3 regions of the Rheinheimera sp. NSM genome follow, and region 3 is predicted to be linked to each of the others. Evidence: riboswitches for the same ligand, from Rfam matches in the RefSeq annotation. Region 3 holds a riboswitch; each other region holds the start of a gene.
The links. Region 3 has a riboswitch for cyclic di-GMP ahead of ACTZWV_RS03325 (hypothetical protein). Riboswitches for the same ligand answer to the same signal wherever they lie in the genome.

Region 1: it holds a riboswitch for cyclic di-GMP, as region 3 does, so the genes downstream of both, ACTZWV_RS07665 (DUF3718 domain-containing protein) here and ACTZWV_RS03325 (hypothetical protein) in region 3, are expected to answer to the same signal.
Region 2: it holds a riboswitch for cyclic di-GMP, as region 3 does, so the genes downstream of both, ACTZWV_RS17975 (OmpA family protein) here and ACTZWV_RS03325 (hypothetical protein) in region 3, are expected to answer to the same signal.

What each region holds. Positions count from the first base shown of each region.
Region 1 covers NZ_JBQTCI010000002.1:398,747-405,167, reverse strand. The annotation lists gene ACTZWV_RS07680 (sensor histidine kinase) at 1-996, shown strand, start outside; gene ACTZWV_RS07675 (DUF1840 domain-containing protein) at 1,004-1,330, opposite strand; gene glpK (glycerol kinase GlpK) at 1,417-2,931, shown strand; cyclic di-GMP riboswitch class I at 3,007-3,099, shown strand; gene ACTZWV_RS07665 (DUF3718 domain-containing protein) at 3,220-3,591, shown strand; gene ACTZWV_RS07660 (cation:proton antiporter domain-containing protein) at 3,667-5,217, opposite strand; gene ACTZWV_RS07655 (MgtC/SapB family protein) at 5,278-5,832, opposite strand; gene ACTZWV_RS07650 (DUF1289 domain-containing protein) at 5,843-6,082, opposite strand; gene ACTZWV_RS07645 (amidohydrolase family protein) at 6,220-6,421, shown strand, end outside.
Region 2 covers NZ_JBQTCI010000008.1:33,688-40,108, reverse strand. The annotation lists gene fliF (flagellar basal-body MS-ring/collar protein FliF) at 1-1,600, opposite strand, end outside; gene ACTZWV_RS17985 (flagellar hook-basal body complex protein FliE) at 1,611-1,928, opposite strand; gene ACTZWV_RS17980 (sigma-54-dependent transcriptional regulator) at 1,940-3,256, opposite strand; gene ACTZWV_RS17975 (OmpA family protein) at 3,256-4,128, opposite strand; cyclic di-GMP riboswitch class I at 4,278-4,372, opposite strand; gene flhA (flagellar biosynthesis protein FlhA) at 4,710-6,421, opposite strand, start outside.
Region 3 covers NZ_JBQTCI010000001.1:749,985-756,405, reverse strand. The annotation lists gene ACTZWV_RS03330 (TonB-dependent receptor) at 1-2,311, shown strand, start outside; gene ACTZWV_RS03325 (hypothetical protein) at 2,378-3,805, opposite strand; cyclic di-GMP riboswitch class I at 3,985-4,080, opposite strand; gene ACTZWV_RS03320 (hypothetical protein) at 4,371-4,901, opposite strand; gene ACTZWV_RS03315 (hypothetical protein) at 5,119-6,421, opposite strand, start outside.

The DNA.
Region 1 (6,421 bases), on a different contig from region 3:
TTGCGCAGCGAGCGCGCAAGCTTATATCAGCGTGAGTTGCTGCTGGATACCGTACTGCAAAGCAGCCCCACCGCCCTGCTGCTGACCGATGATAAAGACACCGTCCTGATGAGTAATCCGGTGGCACGTCAACTATTAAACCACGGCAAGGCTTTTGACGGCAGTAAACTGCAAAGCATAGTCACGGCTGTACCCATGCTTGCACAGGCTATCGCCGCACAGCAGCAAGGCCTTATGCATCTGGCGGATAACAGTATCTGGCACTTGTCGCTGAGCCGGTTTCAGTTAAACCAAAAACAGCATCGGCTGTACTTATTAAAACCAATGACGCGTGAAATTCAGCGCGAAGAGCTGACAGCCTGGAAAAAGCTGCTGCGGGTGATTGGCCATGAATTGAATAACACCCTGGCGCCATTATCATCACTGGCATTTTCCGGCGAGCAACGCGCCCTGCAACTGCAACAAAGCGAACTGGCCGGCCTGTTCAGCACGCTGAGCGAGCGCAGCCGGGAGCTTAACCAGTTTGTGCAAGCCTATATTCAGTTTGCCAAATTGCCACGCCCCCGGCTGAGCACAATTAACTGGCCGAGGTTGATTAATCAGTTAGAGGATCTGTACGGGTTTGAACTTAACGGTGCATTGCCACAACTCCCCTGGCAGGCCGACAGCCAACAGTTGCAGCAATTGCTGCTCAATCTGCTGAAAAACGCCCATGAGGCGGGCTCAGCAGCTGAGCTTATCACATTGCAGTTTTGCGAGAGCCCGCAACAATTGACGCTCATATTACAAGATGGCGGCGGCGGCATGAGCCCGGAACAGTTGCAGCATGCGCTGGTACCGTTTTACACCAGCAAAACCGGCGGCTCTGGCATAGGGCTCAGCTTATGCCGCGATATTATTGAAGCGCATGGCGGCCACATTAGCTTACGTAATCAACCACCCGGCCTCGAGGTTACGCTGACACTGCCACAGCATCAGGTGCGCCCGACAGCTTAGCGCAACGTTATTCCCAAGACACCGGACGCTGTTTCTTTTGCGCTTTTTGCAGCATTTCAATCAACGGCACAGCACGCACGTTCAAACTGACATGACCTTTATCGCCATGCGGTTTGTCAGCCATTTCTGCATCGGCTTGCTCAGCTTTAACCCGCTCGGTTTCAGCAATGGCGGCTAAACCCAGCTGCAATTGCGCCAGAGCTTTCGGCACATCTTCAGCGTAAAGCGCTGAGGGAACTTTGTCATCCCGCCCCATCAATTGCAGTAATTTCAGCGCAGCATCTTTAAAGTAAATTAAATCGCCGCTGGCTTTGGATTTAAAGGTAACTATCATACAGACTCCACTATTGGGCGTAGACACTGCCAGCGTTTGCTGCCAGGCTAAACAATAACTTAAGCATAACGCTAAAAGCTCACGCCATGGCAAAATATATACTCGCTATTGATCAAGGTACTACCTCAAGCCGCGCTATTATCTACAATCCGGTCCTGCAGCCGGTTGCCTGCGCCCAACAGGAACTGCCGCTAAGCTACCCGCAATCCGGCTGGGTAGAGCAAGACCCGGCACAGATTTGGCACAGTGTGACCGCCAGTATCAGCCGCGCATTACAGCAAGCCAAACTGAAACCGGCAGATATCGCCGGTATCGGTATTACTAATCAGCGCGAAACCACACTGCTTTGGTACAAAACCTCCGGCAAGGTGCTGTATCCGGCGATTGTCTGGCAGGACAGACGCACGGCAGCACTGTGCCGGCAACTGAAAGATTCAGGCCAGGAGTCAGTGCTGCAGCAAAAAACCGGCCTGTTGGCCGATCCATATTTTTCCGCCACTAAGCTGTGCTGGTTACTCGACAACGTGGCAGGTGCCAGACAAGCTGCAACAGCCGGTGAGCTGTGTTTTGGCACCATTGATTGTTATCTGTTATGGCTACTGAGCGGCGGCAAAGTGCATGCCACCGATGCCAGCAATGCCAGCCGCACCCTGCTGTTTAATATTCATCGCCAACAGTGGGATGAAGAACTGCTGCAACTGTTCAATATTCCTGCCGCTGTGCTGCCGCAAGTGCGGGATAACGCAACAGAGTTTGGTTTGACTGACAAAGCGGTGTTTGGCGCGGCGGTGCCGCTGCTAAGTATGATAGGCGATCAACAGGCAGCATTATTAGGCCAGGCCTGTATTACACCTGGCATGAGTAAAAGCACTTATGGCACCGGCTGTTTCGCTGTGGTAAATACCGGCAGTAAGGTGCTGCACAGCAAACATAAGCTGCTTAGCACCGTGGCATGGCGCTTAAACAGCCATACTACTTATGCGCTCGAAGGCAGCATTTTTATGGCCGGCGCAACCGTGCAATGGCTGCGCGATAAGCTGGGTATTATCCGTCAGGCCAGCGATACTGAGGCCCTGGCAGCCGGTATTGATTATCAACAAACCGAGTTGTTAATCCCCGCCTTTACCGGGCTTGGTACACCACATTGGCAGCCACAAGTACAAGCCGCACTGTTTGGCATGACCCGCGACAGCGGCCGTGCGCAAATAGCCGCCGCCGCGCTGCGCAGTGTGGCGTATCAAAGCCGTGATTTACTTAGCGCCATGCGGCAGGATGGCATTAATGTCAGCAGTTTACGGGTAGACGGCGGCATGACAGCCAACCGCTGGTTTTTACAGGCGCTGGCCGATTTATGCCAAACACCCATAGCACGCTGCCACACTACCGACGCCACCGCGCTGGGTGCAGCCTTTTTAGTGGCATTACAACTGGGTTATGTCGGCAGTTTAACTGAGATTAATAACATTTGGTGCAGTGATTGGCAGTTGCAACCGGAGCTGGCAGCGCCATTAGCCGATGCACTGTATCAACGCTGGCAACGTGCAACCGCTGCGCTAATGGCGTTGGATATAGCCATAGTGCAACAACGGTGGCCGGTCTAAGCATAAGATTTAAAAAAAGTTTCAATTCAGCTTAAATTAAGCTTGCATAAAAAACGAGCGTTAATTAGAATGCGCTCGCTCGAAAGGCAAGTCTCCCGAAAGGGAGTACACGCAAAGCTTCAGGTCTAAGGGTTGCCGCAAGGCATCTACGATAGCTGGGCTGCCGTCGCTAAGTGCGATGTTTATTCTGCTCTGTCAGAGTTAAACGACATGCCTTATGTCCTTTCGTGTTCTGCAACTGCTGTTGCATTAATGATTGTTACTTAACTCAAATTTTGGAGCTCGAATATGAAAGCAAAATTAATCACTTTAGCTACTGTTATCGCCGCCACTTCATTTATCAGTGCTCCTGCAGCAGCCGACGATCAATTAGCCCAATCTATCTGCTCTTATGTTGCAGCGGATAGCAAAAACAATCTGCGTAAAACCTTATCTGACAACCGCTTACGTTTACGTAACGTATACGACGGTATTGTATGTGACGGTTTACCACTGGTTCGCCACGCCATCAAGCACAATGCTGCAGATGCAGCCGGCTTTATCATCAGCCAGTTACCAGGCAGCCAGGTTGCCGCGTCAGGTGACATCGAGTGGGCTACCAGCAACGGTTTCGGCACTTCGCCAATCATTGCTGCTATCAAAGAACGTAGCGCCAGCTAACTATCTTATTCTATAAAAAAGGCGCCTTTATGGCGCCTTTTTTATGCTGTTCTCCGGTCCAACTTACCGGTAGTGTTATGCTTTTATCGCAAAGCAATGTTGCTTAACGTGCTCGGCAATACCGACACCGGCTTCAGACATGGTTAGATAGGTTTGATCGGCACCGGCAGCAATAATCTCGCGCGCTTCATCATCATGCATACTGTGCGACACAATAAAGCCGCTAAAACCGGCATTGCGCAGTTTTTTTGCTGCAATCATTTTGGCTTCCACGTCATTCATACTAAGGATCACCGCTTCAACCTTGCCAAAATCCAGGCCTTGCCAAAACACCTGATCTTCGGCATCAGCATAGAAAATATTAATACCTTTCTTCTGATGCTCTGCCACTTTAGCCGGATCTGAATCCATTGCGATGATTTTACGGCTGCTGGATAAATAGTTATAGGCGGCGGTACCGGTGCGTCCCATGCCCATGATCAGCACATCAGCATCACCCAGTGATACCGGTTGCTCGTCCGGGTGATGGATATTGCGCTCAAACTTCAGCAAACGGTTACATAGCTTTTCATACAGCGGGTGTGCCATACGATTTAGCGGCGCAGAGATAACAAAAGAAATAGCCACCGTTAACGCCAGCGGAATAAGCCACTCGGGCAATACTACACTGGCAACTATCAGACCAAATTCGCTGTAGTTAGTCAGGCTGATACTGGTTAAGAAAGCACTGCGCGCCCGCAATTTAAACATGATTAACAACAAGAAAAACAATATCGCTTTCACCGGCAGTAACAACGACATCACACCGGCAAATAGCCAGGCATTGGCATCCGGCAAGCCGTCGATACCAATTTGTAAAAAGAACCCTACCAGAAAGAATTCTTTAATACTCCACAACGATTTCGACAGCTCGCCGGCCCGGGCATGCTTAGCTAACAAGGCGCCAAACACCAGTGCGCCTAACTCAGAACTTAACCCCACCAGCTCAAAGCCCTGGCCGCCTATTACCAGTGCCAGCATTAAACCAAACAAAATCAGTAAGTCTTCATGGCCGCTGGCATCAAGCAATTTGTACAGCAGCGGTCGCAGTAGCGGTAAGCCAAACACCAGCAGTGCCCAGGGCGATGGTGTAGTGCCGTTAGCCAGGCTCATTACCAGCAGTGCCAATAAGTCCTGTACAATCAGAATACCTATAGCGACCCGGCCATGAAAGGCGCGGATCTCGCGTTTGCCTTCCAATACCTTTGCCGCCAACACTGTGCTGGAAAATGCCAGCGCTACCGCTAACATTAAGGCCTGATACCAACTAACGTCAAAAATAAACAGTACCGCAGGTAAGGTAAGAATAATCGACAAGGCAAAATGCAGAGTACTGCCACCCAGTACTTCAGGCTTGGCCAGACTACGTACATTTAACTTCAGGCCAACTGTAAACAACAGCAGTAATACGCCCAAATGGGCAACGTGATGAATTATCGACGGCCCTTCCGGCGGTAAGCTAAGGTCTGAAGCAGTAGCAGAGATAACAAAGCCCGCCAACAAGTACCCCACTAACGGCGGTAAGCCTATGGCACGAACCAGTAAACCTAAAGAAAACGCAAAACCAATCCAGACAGCTTCAAGCATGTAATCCGTCCATTTTTATATTGTTATTCAAGATACTAACTCACTTTTGTCATAGCTGCATTAATGTGGATCATCAATATCTGCCCGCTGCGCGGCTTTGTTATCTTCTTTGCGCCGGCCAAACAAGCTGCCGTTACTGCGGGTGATCCACTCGTTATAAGTGCGGTGCACACCACGGCGCATAGCAGAAGATGAGTTTTCCAGTATATCTATGCCTACCAGCACAAACACCACCAGCACCGACAGCTTAATCGCTACCAGGTCTTCACCGATACCTATGCATACCCCCACGGCGGCCAACACCCAAATTGTTGCAGCTGAGGTGACGCCCAGTACCATACCATCGCGCGCTAACATTACCCCGGCGCCGAGAAACCCCACCCCGGTTATCACCTGGCCGATAATACGCGATGGATCGGTCATACTACTGTTTACCGACATAGAGGCCGCGATAAACACATAAGTCCCCATCACAATCAAAATAGAGGTACGAATACCGGCCGGTTTGCCACGTAATTGCCGCTCCAGACCGATAATAAAACCACACAGCACCGCAGTGCCAAGCTCGGCCCAGGCAAAAGGCTCAATACTCAGTAGTAACTGCCAATCCAACATAAACCATCCTTCAACCTAAACGCGCTGCTATTTTTGCCGCTTGCCATTCCGCTTGTGTGATCGGACTGGTCGGCCCATCCTGCTCAGTAGCTGCATTTTGTTTTCGCAAAGCAACCTTCTGTAATATAGCGGCATTTTCAGTATCATTACGTAGGTTCCAGTCAACTATTTCAGTTATATGACGATAACAACCCACACACACCTTATCGGTATTTAAACGGCACGCTGCCACACAGGGCGATTCAATCACCTTTAACTCCTGATTTTATCGGTTTAACTCGCAATTTTAACGCAATCCGCTGGTGAATGGCTTAACTCTGCGGTCAGTTTATGCCAATCTGGTACGGACTAATAACAACTATCATAAGAAAATACAGGAACAACCGGATGATGCTACTTAAACCAAGCCTTATCGCGCTGGCCATCGGCAGTTTTGCCCTGCAAGCAGACAACACTACTGAAAAAGCCCCCGACTGGGACGTTAATGCACCACAAGGCCAGTTTGAAACAGTCAATATCAAGGTTTCACAAGGCAGCTGGATGAACGTGGCGCTAAGCCCGGACGGTAAGACCCTCGCCTTTGATTTAC
Region 2 (6,421 bases), on a different contig from region 3:
TAATAGCATTGAAGCCCGGCTGCGGCATGGCGCTGCTATCTGACGCTATGTCGTCGGCGTCAGCGCTGTCGGCACTGCGCTTAGTTGTGCTTTGCGCTGACAGTGCGGCTACCGCGGCATCGTCTGCTGCGCCATACAGCGCATCCGGCTCTGCAGTGCGCTGCTTTTTACCGCTAACCAGATGATTAACCAGCGGCCGCACACCAAACAGGATCAACGCCAAACCAATTAAACTGGCAAACAGGTAACGGGCATACTCTTTTATTTCCGGCAGTTGCCACCATGGCAAGCCGGCCAGCGGTGCACTAACCGGAGCCGGGGCAACAAAGCCAAAGCTGGTGATATTAAACTGATCGCCGCGCTCAGCCTGAAAGCCGGTGGCGGTTTTGACCATGTCACCCAATTGCTGCAGTTGCGCCTGGGTCCAGCCGGCGTCACCGGCGGCACCTTCGTTTACCAACACCGACACACTCATCGACTTTAACCGGCCCACTTCAAACCGCGTATGGGTAACGGCGCGGCCGCTGTCAAACTGACGGCTGCTTTCATTGCGCTCTGAAGTGCGCTGATTATTATCTTCAGCTTGTTGATCGGCCGGTAACGGTGGTTGGTTGGCCAACGCGCCCGGAATACCCATCGCCAGCTGGTCCAGCATGGTATCGGTTTTGATGGATTCAGACCGCACCACAGACTCCGGGTCTATTGCCTCGCGGGTTTCTTCTACCACACTGAAATCAACATCTGACGACACCTGGATGCGGTAATTACCGTCACCTAAAATCGGCAACAGCATAATAGAAGCACGCTGCTCGATATTGCGTTCCAGCTTTTGCACAAAGGCCAGTTTTTTATCGGTTTCTTTACCTACCGGCGTCTCGTCGTACAATTCACCGGTCAGCAGTTTACCGCGCTGATCCACTACCGATATTTTGCGCGGGTCTAAGCCCGGCACACTGCCGGCGATCAGGCTGACAATGGCTTCCACCTGATTTGGCTTTAACTCGTAGCCCGGGGCTAAATCAACCATCACTGAGGCGGCAGATTTTTCTTCCTGGCGGCCGACAAACAAATTGCGTTTGGGCACTGCCAAATGCACGCGGCTGTTGCGAATGCCGTCCATGGTAATAATGGTGCGGGCCAACTCGCCTTCCAGCGCATGCTGGTACTGCATAGACTCCATAAACTGGCTGGTGCCCATAGTGACTTTTTCACCTATGGTAGACAGCCCTTCCGGCATGGCCGCTTTAATGCCGCGTGCGGCCAGCGTAATACGGGCGTCGGCTAAGCGGTCCTGCGGCACCATAATGTTGCCGCTGTCGGTGTCGATACGAAACGCCACCTTTTCTTTATCCAGAATTTCCAGAATACCGGCTTTGTCGTAATGTTCCTGGTTGCCATACAGCGGCACATAGTTTTTCGCCGAGGTCCACAGGATCAGCACTATAGTCGCCGCCACCAGGGTTGCCAGCAGCGCTATAGACGCTATGCTGCGATCACCGCCCGGTAACCAGCTGAACCGGTTAGACAAATTAATGACTTTCTCGCGAAAGTTGCCCTCGATACTGACCGGGGGCATAGTTTTAACCACTTCGCCTTTCATTGCATTGTCCTTACAGTGACATTCGCATCACGTCATCAATGCCGCTCAGTACCTTGTTGCGTACCTGCATCAGCATGGAGAAACTTAAATCCGCTTTTTGGCTGGCTACCATGGCGCCAACCACGTCGTCACTGCGACCGGTATCGACTGCCGTCATCAGATCTGCCGCAATATTTTGCTGCTGGTTCACAGAGCGGATAACCTTGCTAAAATCACTGCTAATGCCGCTATCGTTACTGGCTGGGGTAATCTGTTCACTGCCGGCAACCTGTTGTAATCTGGTCATCATTTGCAGCATCTGGCTTTGACTGTCTATCGGTGAAATCATACTGGTTATCCTTAAGAAGCTAATGCGTCTATGTCGACACCATGCTCACGCATGGCTGCTATTTTGTAACGCAGGGCGCGGGTGCTGACACCCAACGCCTGCGCCGTACGGGTACGGTGGCCGTTAAACTTATTCAGTACATTTAAAATGTAATCAAATTCGGCGTCTTTCTTACTTTGCTTGAGCAAGCTGGCGCAAATTGCGGCCGCTTGCGGGTGGCACTGCGGTAAATTTAAATCGGCTATTTGCAGCTCAATACCACGCGCCATCACTAAAGCACGCTGCATAATGTTTTCCAGCTCACGCACATTACCCGGCCAGTTGTATTGCAACATCACATCGGCCGCACCACGGCTTAAACGGTACTTGCCGTTGCCGTACTTATTAATAAAGAACTCTGCCAGTGGCAAAATATCGTCGCGCCGCTCGCGCAGTGCCGGCCAGCTCAGTGGCAACACATCCAACCGGTAGAATAAATCTTCACGGAACAGGCCTTGCTCTACCTGGCTACGCAAGTTTTTGTTACTGGCTGCAATCACGCGAATATCCAGCTTAATGCGGCTGTTGCTGCCCAGCCGCTCTACTTCACGCTCCTGCAATACCCGCAGCAATTTGGCCTGCAGTGCCAGTGGCAGCTCGGATATTTCATCCAGCAAAATAGTGCCGCCGTTGGCCGCTTCAAACTTACCTATCTGTTGGTTTACCGCACCGGTAAAAGCGCCTTTGTTGTGGCCAAATAGCATGGCCTCCAGCATATGTTCCGGAATAGCGGCACAGTTCACGGCAATAAACGGCTTGTCAGCACGATCTGAAGCCTGATGAATAAACTGCGCCAGCCGCTCTTTGCCGGTACCGGATTCACCGAGGATCAACACGCTGGCTTCGGTTTGCGCAGCACGGTTAGCCAACTGCAAAATCTGCCGGCTGGCGTGCGATACCGCTACCAGATCCTTTAAGCCGCGGCTCATCGCACTGGCATTACGGATTGAGGTTTTTAACTGCGAGCAGAAAAAAGGCTTTAGTAAATAATCTATTGCGCCGCTTTGTAAGGTATCGGACGCCAACTCACTTTGATCGTTACCGACCATACTGATAATTTGCGCCGCCGGCAGCTTGCGGCACACCAGGCTAACCAGATCCGGTAACGCCATTTGCGGCAGGTCGCAGTCAATAAAGGCCAGCGCCGGTTGATAATCATGGCACAGGCCGACGATTTCAGTAACATCGGCAGTGTGCAGCAGCTGGTAACCTTCACTTTGAATGCATTGGCGTACTTCAGCATCAGGCTGTTGTTGGGCTATCCACAGTACATAAGCAGAATGTTTCATTATTCCGCCTCCTGCTGCGCGCCGCTACGGATTAACCGCACCGATACGCGGCGGTTAGCTTGCTCCGGCTTACCCTGGCTGTTCAACAGCGGATAACGGTTACCATGAGCGCGGATTTCTAACTTAGATGCACTCACGCCCAACTCAATCAACTGCGCAGCGACTTCATCAGCCCTTTCCTGCGACAGCACACGGTTCGCCAATACAGTGCCGACATCATCGGTATGCCCATCGATAAGTATTTTGCTGACTGAGGGGTCTAATTGCAGATAGCGCGCCAGTTTTTGCAACTGCGGCAACTGTTGCCGCGTCAGGGTACGCTGGCCATCAGCAAACTGAATTTCGCTGTCTCTGGCTTGTTGCCAGGATAACGGCGACATTTGCGCCACGCAGCCACGGAACTGCTCCACCGCGCCGGAACCGCTGACACTGGTAAGCAGTATTTGTTGTTTATGCTGCTTATCACTGAGCTCAAATTGCAGCCAGTTACCGAATTGAATTTGCTGTAATAAAGGTAAGGCACCGGTGATAAAGCTGACTTTAGTATCGTGGTATAGCTCGGCGTTGTAGGGAAAATCTGCCGCGGCTGTCGCCGCGCCTGGTTGCCAATCGGCAGGCCGGGCGGCCACGCTGGCTTGTGCTAACGCATAGTAAGGTTGTGCTAATGCCAGATCCAAGCGCAGCGAATGGCCGGGTTCTGCCAGAAAACTGACATCACCCACGCCGTTAACTACTTGCTGTAACCGACAATGAAAAGCGCTGCTGTGCAACTGCCAGTCTGCCTGTTCTGCCGGTTGCACCAGCAACGCAGCCGCCAGTGCACCGCCGGCGGCAGAGGCACTAAGCCAGAGACTCAGAGATAACAATGACACATCAATATCCTTTTAATTAACCACAACCGTTACTGCCGGGCAGTAACACCAAAAGTTGAAGAAAATAAAAGGAAAACCGCATAGAAAGCGCTCTGTTCTGACACGGACAGCCGTGCAGGCAGAGGCATACCCGAAGGATGCCGCTAAGCTAATGCAACCCCGCTATCGTAGCGTTTTTAATAAAAACGTCGTAGACCGGAGGCTTTGCGTCCTGCCCTTTCGGTGCAGTTTGCCTTTTAATTGTCTTAACCTGTTCATAAAAAGCTATGCCATTTATGAACTGAAACTGAATAAATTAAAAGATAACTAAATTAGCACTGCAAGGCAAGCATCTTTTTTCACAAGATCTTATTAGATCTTTAGGATCATCAACTTGCCGCAGTTTATTTTTTCGCCTCTCGTTACATAATTGCCACAACTGCTCGGACCAGCCAGGCTGATTTTTGACTAACTATGTGCAAATAACTGCAAAACTATCTAAACAGAGCCTTTATATCCGCCGTATATTAGCTACAGCCTGTTACATCAACATGACAGCTGTAGCCGGACCCGCTAACGCCCCGCTTGCTTGTCAGCTGCAGTTAGCCCAGCGCACCTATGACATTTACCCGCACCGTTTCCGGAATTTCGTTATAGGACAACACCGCCAGCGAGTTCTGCGTGAAAGTACGCGCATAACGTGCCAACAACGGCCGCAACTGCGGCACCACGACCAGCGCAGGCGTTAAGCCCTGCTGCTGCATCTGGCTGCTGATCAACGGCATATTGCGCTGGAACTGGCTTAGCAGGTTTGGCGCCACCGGGAAGCTGTCCAGTGCTACTTTGCCGGCCTGCATCGCTTGGTTTAGTGCACTTTGTAAGGTTTGCTCCAGCTTTTCATCCAGCGTAAAGGCGCTCAGCTCTTCTTTATCACCGCTGATCTGCCGCACTAAGGCGCGTTGCAAGGCACAGCGCACATCCGATGTTAGTAAGATAGGATCTTTGGTCACTTCGCTGCTGTCGAGCAAGGTGCTGGCGATGCTGAGAATATCGCCCAGGCTGACCTGCTCGCGCAGTAGTAAGCGGTACACTTTAAGCTGTACTGTTGCGGTCAGCGCTTTATCCAGCGCTTCAGCCAATACCGGCGCCACTGAGGCCAGCCGTTTATTCAACTGTTTTACATCCTCATACACAAACAGCTCAGATAAATGCTCTTTAATCACTTTGCCGGCATGGGTGGCAATAACAGTAGCCAGATCCACCACCGAATAACCTAAATTCAAGGCTTTGGCCCGGCTGTTGTTATCTATCCACACCGCTTCCAGGCCATAGGCCGGATCCCGCGTGATCTCGCCGTCCAGCTGGCCATAAATATCGCCGGTATTCAGTGCCAGCAACTGCTGCGGGTTTAACCGGCCGGTCGTCAGCGGCACCCCGGCCAGTTTAATGCGGTATTCTTGCGGGTTAAGCTGCAAATTATCGCGCACCCGCACTTCCGGCAATAAAAAGCCGCTTTGTTCCGATAAGGTTTTGCGAATACCGCGCAGGGTTTGCACCAGCTCTTCGCCTTTGTCTTTATCGGCCAGGTACACCAGGCGGAAACCTAATTCAATTGAGATCCGGTCAACATGCGGAATATCTTCCCAGCGCAGCGCCGACGGCGTTTGCGCTATGCTCTCCGTCAGCAACTCGGCTTCAGCCAGATCACCTTTGTCGACCCGCTGCTGCAAGCGCCAGGCAACATACACCAGCGGTAAGCCAAAGCCGATAAACGCCAGCCCCGGCATACCCGGCACCAGACCCAAAATCAGCATAATGCCGCCGGTGGTCAGCAGCACCCTGGGTGACGCCAGCAGTTGCCGGCCCACTTCGTCCGACATTTCGCCTTCGTCGTTCATCCGCGTCACGATAATGGCGGCGGCAACGGCCAACAGCAGCGACGGAATTTGGGCTACTAAGCCATCACCTATGGTTAACAGCGCAAAACGCTGGAAGGCTTCCCCCATACTCAAGCCGTGTTGGAACACACCGATGCTGATACCGCCTATCAGGTTAATCACCAGAATAATTAACCCGGCAATAGCATCACCGCGAACAAACTTAGAGGCCCCGTCCATCGAACCGTAAAAATCAGCTTCGCGTGCCACTTCATTGCGCCGCTCTTTAGCTTGCTCCGGACCAATTAAACCGGCGTTCAGGTCGGCATCTATCGCCATCTGCTTACCGGGTAAGGCATCGAGGGTGAAACGGGCGGCAACTTCAGAAATACGTTCGCCACCTTTGGTGATCACAACAAAGTTGATCACCATCAGAA
Region 3 (6,421 bases):
CAAACGCGACTATACCGGCACCGAAGTCTCAGCCTTTGCCGACCACACCGAAGCCGGCGGCGGTAATATCTACCGTACTAACCTGCTGCTTGGTACCGGCGACATTAATAAAGACGGCTGGAATGTGTTTGGCACCCTGTCGTATAAGAAAAATGAACTGCTGGCCGGCACGGACCGCGATTTTTCCACCACCTTTCAGCCAAATCGCGGCTTGTCACCCGACACCCGCGGCACCCCTTTTGCAACGGTGTTTAATCGTGGCGCCGATGCTAACCTGATTGGAGCCGGCCTGGTTGACCCACTGGACGGCCAGTCTGTTACCGCCGTAAACATCCTGGATTTACCCGGCGCTGACGGCTGTGCCAGCGGCGGCGATTTGATGGGGCCTTATGATCATCAATTATGGAGCTCTGAGTCATCACGTTATGCTTGCGCCTGGGATTATCCGGCCGCGGCGCGCATTCAGCAACCGCAGGAGAGTGTCGACTTTATCGGCCGCGCCAGCATTAAACTGGCAGCAGATCATATGGCAACCTTTGAATTCGTTGCCTCTCAGGTTGATGTCAGCAAAGCCTTTGAACCCTACCAGATTTCTCCCGGTTCAACCTTTGGCCCGGACACCTGGTACCCAAGCACCGGTGCATCCTACGACCGGATTTACGATGCGCTGGCCGGTTACTTTGGTGCCGATCAACTGAATTACGGTGAGTCCATTGCGTATCGTTGGCGCTGTATGGCCTGTGGTGGCCGTGAAATTGACACCACGACCAAGTCTTACCGTTTGCTGGCGGCTTTTGAAGGGGTGGTGGCCGATTGGGATTACAACGTCGGCATTTCACGTGCATCCAGTGAGTCTGAATCTGAACTGGGCAATGGCTATTACTTTACGGATGCTCTGCAGCAAGCGCTGGGCAGTGGCCTGATTGACCCGTTTTTACTGCCGGGACAAAGCCAGTCAGACGCCGGCATGGCAGCACTGAATGCAGCTTCCGCACAGGGCGTAAAACTGTATGGTGGTGAATCCATCATGACCCAAATCGACGCCACCGTCTCCGGTGAGCTGCCATTTGAATTGCCCGGCGGCAATATTATGATGGCACTGGGTACCGATTTACGCCGCGAAGAGTTTAAGTTTAACGGCGACGAGCGTGCCGACATGCGTGCTGTGTTCCTGGCACCGTTCGACAATGCCAATGTGCTGGACAAAGTAAGCCGTGATATCAAGGCGGTATTTGCCGAAGTATACCTGCCGCTGCTGGATAACCTTGATGTTACCCTGGCCGGCCGTTACGACAAATACGACGGCTTTGGCAGCACCACCAACCCTAAAGTGTCTTTCAGTTACCGGCCAATGGAAGAGCTGATGTTCCGCGGCGCGTACAGCACCGGCTTTAAAGTACCGTCGTTTAATCAGCTGTTTAACGGCCTGACAGAAGCACAATATACCGGGCTGGATTTAGCTGATCCGGCGACCTGTCCCGGTGGCGTTGCCGATGAAAATGTCGCCGGTTGCGAGCTTATTCAGCCGGTGGAAATTTTCGGTGGTAAAACAGATCTGGACCCGGAAGAGTCGGAACAGAAAAGTCTGGGCTTTGTTGTTGTACCGGTAGATTACTTTAATATCAGTGTCGACTGGTGGGAAATTGAGCGCACCGATACCATCCGTTCAGCACCGCGCGATGTGCTGATTGACAACTACGATCTGTTCGCCGCAAACTGGCTGCGTAACGCCGACGGTGATGTAGTGGCAATTGACCGCCGTTACATTAACTCAGGTGGTACCCTAACCCGCGGCATTGAAATTGATGCCAACCTGACCGGCGAGCTGGCAGGCGGCGCGTGGCGAATTAACCTTAACGGCAGCTATATTGATACCTTTAAAACCAAAGGCCTCGACTCACTGCCCTACAGCGAAAACCTGGTGGGCGAGTATGTGCGTTACTACAACCTGCCGATCAAGTGGAAACACACGCTTAACGCCAGCTATGCGCTGGGCGACTGGAGCCACAGTTTAACCCAAGTGTATCGTGACGGTTATACCGACGAAGAGCCGGTAAGTGTAGCCAACGGCAGTTATGTGCCGGCCGGCTGGAACCCGAAAGTTGACAGCTATGTTACCTACAACTATAGCGTAAGCTATAGCGGTATCGACGCCATGACGGTTACCTTTGGTATTAAAAACCTGTTTGACGAAGACCCGCCATTTACCGCGCACCAAAACGACTTTGCTGCCGGCGCCGGCTGGGAAACCCGTATAGCCGACCCACGCGGCCGTGCCTATACGTTATTGCTGGAATATAAATTTATGTAAGCCTGACTTACCTACATAAAAAAAGCCGTGGTAGTTAACTACCACGGCTTTTTAAACTAAACCGCTTTAGTCACGCAGTAATACACCGCTATAACTAGATTCAACTTTGCCATCTGTCAGCGTAACTAAATTAAAAACAATTGCATCACCGCTGCTTTGCTTAACACCAGCCACTACGCCATTGAAATCACCAGTGACACTGCACCCGGTTAAAGACAACTGCATATCAGCAATTGATGCCACATAATTTGTTACCGAGCCGCCGGTGACAGTACAATCATCTACAGTGCCACTGACAGTGCCATCTTCAGCGATAGTTAAGTTGCCCCAATTGCCGGCTATATTAGCTAACAAAGACGACTGGGCAACTTGTTCCAGACCGGAAAATGACTCTTCAATATCATTTGATAACACAATGTTGCCACTAAGCTTATGGTCCTTACTGTTTGGTACCGGCATAGTCAGCGACGCAGCAACCAAATTATTTGATGGCAAGCTTATGCCTGAACCGTCAGCATCTAATACGGCTACAACTGCAGGCGCTGTATAAGAAAACACATAGTTTCCACCTATTACACCGCCGCGATAGTAAACTTTATTACCTTTACTGATCAATGAACGACCAATTGCACCAATATATAATGCAGGTTGTAATTCACCGTTAAGTGCCAGAGCGTCTTGCTGTGAAGTGAAATCATCAACAATACCGGTAACAGCGTTGTCTTCGCTATCTAAGGCAAACCACTTCAGATAAGTTACACCATCAAAGCTGTAAGACCATAACACGCCTTCGTATTGCCCGGCTGTATCACAGTCAGCATAGTTTAATGAGGCAGCAAAAACGTCATTGTCTTGTAAGGTCAGGGTACCGCTGATTTTACAGTTATCTTTATCAACCGCAGTCAGGTTTAAACCGGCATCAATATTAAATTCGCTGAAGTTTGCCTCCGCCGACCAGCCATCATTCATAGCGCTGATATCAACAATGTTGGTTACTGTGCTCAAGGTGCCACTGCTTATTACCAATTGGCTACCTGCGCCACTTGTACTTTCCAGTGTCAGGCTCGTCATACTGTTTACTGTATTGCTGCTTACTGTCAGCTCAGCACTGAATTGGCCGGCTTTTAACGCTGTATCAGCAGGCATTTTATAAAAGCCGGCTGCTTCGACAATTTTACCATCCACAATATGTTCGTTAATTTGGGTAAAATGCCCCAGCAAACTGCCTTCGTCAGAAAGACTAACGTAGTATAGGTCATCGCCAAGCAACACCACTTCAGTAAGCTTACCCAAATTCTCACGCACATAGGTTGCTGAAGCAAACTCAGGTAACACCACTGTAGGTGGAGTCGGAGTTGTTGGCGTAGTAGGTGTAGTTGGATTTGGCACTGCAACCGGCGCTTCCGTACCACTGTCAGATCCACCACCACAGGCTGTCAAACCAGCCAGCGTTAACGCATACACTACACTCAGGGCTAAGCTCTTTTTCAACATCTTTATTACTCTCCGTACAAAAAAACATCGCCCGATGCGCTTTGGCATCAATGGCAAATAAAATGAAGAAGTCGCAATGGCTGCGCCCCGCGACGAATAAAGACAGACGGCATAGATAGGCATAATCAGACAACGGCAGAAATGCCGTTATGATTGACATCAAACAGATGTGACTAAGCTAATGCAACCACTGCCATCATTAATGTTCATAACGAACATCATTAGACCAGCGGCTTTGCGTCCTGACCTTTCGGTACAGTTTGCCTTTTAATTGTCTTAGCTTAAGACGAAAACGCTATTGCATTAACGCAAGCTGAACGCGGGCAAGATATACAAATAATTACAAATTAACAAGTTATTTTTTAGCCAATTTTGCAACAAGCTTTACAAACTAAGCGCTAAGTAGTAATGATTTTTCTGGGAAAAGGAAAAACAGAAAAACAGGCGGGATTCACAACAGAACAGTGGCACAACAGGTTGCGCCACTGCTGATATTTACTTGATGCTGCGAGTTATAACATTGCATGCGAGGGCTAAACTCATGGTCAGAGGTTGGAGTTAAAACCTATTTAGGGTATACAACTTCCCCTGTATCAAAATCACTTATAAAGGTTTTAATGTTAATCTGGTGCTCACTTCCGCCGGGAGCACCTTTAATACTGCTACTGCTTTGCCAATTAACCAGATAGTTTTTTCCCGGTTCAAATAGCACATCTTTCGCTTTGAAGTTACATTTTGCACCACCGCTGCCAAGCGCATTCATTGATACCCAGCAGTAATCCAGAGTGTGGATCCCTGCAGGAACTTTAATAGCCTGATAACCATTTACATCAAGCAACGCATGCCTTCCCGCCCCCTTAAGCACCTTTCCATTAAGGCCTGTCGCTAACAAAAGCCTGTGGAAGGCAATGCCCATAGTTCTGTATGTTACTGAGTTAAAATAAATAACTGATGCTGCATCACCATCCTGAGACAAATCAAGAATTGGAGTATTCCCCTTATCAATAGTGGCTTCATATTGCTTGTATTGATACGACGAGCATGAAGTGAGAAACAGTATTAATAAGCATGATGTGAATAGTGTTTTTTTAAGCATAATCGCCCCTAATCTTTCCGTAATAGTTATAAAATGTAGTATTACCAGACGCCGAAAATGCTCCGCACTGATCTCATACTTTTTAGCTAATAGTTTTGTAAGTGGCTGCAGGCTCCGCCCCGCTTTTCATCATCATTGTCGTCCTGATACCAGTTAAATAATTACCAAGGGCAGAATAAGCGACAACCACTTAGCCGGATGTCGCTAAATTTAATGCTTACAGTTTGCGAACAAACTTACCGGCAAATTCACGCACTTTATAGGTGTATGCATTTTCGGCGAGGTCAGCTAAAACAGCTTTGTACTTAGCATTGCCGGAGCTACCCAGTACCCTGCAACTCCAGGCATGGAAATCAGAGTAGCCGGCGTAGCGGTTACGCTGCACCTTGGCTTCGCGTTGCAGAATGTCGCTTAGTTCATCCAGTAACCGCTCATTATTGGGCTGCTGTTTATAAATAATTTTTACTGCGTTAAGCCGTAACGAGCCGTCACTGCTGTTCAGCATATTCATCAGTTGGTTAGTTTGCCAATCCAGTTCAGGGTACATTGTTGAAACATCATGGATCACTTGGGCCTGTTCCGAACGCACAGTCATCGTCTCAAGGTAGTTTGTAACATAGCCCTGCAGCTTTTGCGGTGCATCACTGGCCATTACTGTATCCAATGTTGACCTGTAACGCTCTAAACCTGAATAAGCTAACGCTTTGGTTGCCCAAGTCATTTCTTCTACGTCCGCAGCAGCGGTGCTTTGGTAACCCGCTAATACCCTGGTGTTAATAGCGTCATACACAGCAGTGCTGTTATTCCATTCAGAGATCAGCTGTTTATACAGCTCAATGCGTGTAGCGGCATTACCCTGCGTTAACGACAGCAGATAACTTTGCACCAGTTCTTCAGGCAGGTATTGCTCTGATGCTAAACCGGCCGGTTTAGCCTTGGTTAGTATCTCTTTTTTGGTATACCGACGCTTCTGCTTTATCTGCTCCGCGGACATACCGGCAGTTATTGCGGCAAACGCATTCTTGTCATATTGGCTGACGCTATTCAAGCGCTTCATCAAGCTGTTGGCAATGGCTTGCGCGGTTTTGTGTTCAAGCTCAATATTGTGAGTGGTGAGGCCGTTAAATGCATCCTCAAGTGCCATGCCGCTGGTAACTTTGCTGCGAATAACCACATCGCCTAAGTAGCTGCTCTCATGCAATGCAATTATTGGCGACACCATTTTTTCTACCGGAAAAGGGGTACCATCGCCGACAAAACGACGGGAATAATCAACAAAGATGTCCAAATCAACTACGTTGATATCGCCTTCTGCTGCCAGCAGGTTTTGCTCTTTCAGCAGGTTGATAAACTGTTTTCTGATTATCGTTTCAAGCTGCTCACGGCTAAGATAGTTGCCTTTAAACTTCGGTACTGACTGAATTAAGTCTGCTTCAAAATGGCGAACTGCATATTTAATTTCAATGTCGCTGTGCGGATAGCTTTGTACCGGAGGTTTACTTTGTCCCGGAGATTTGCTT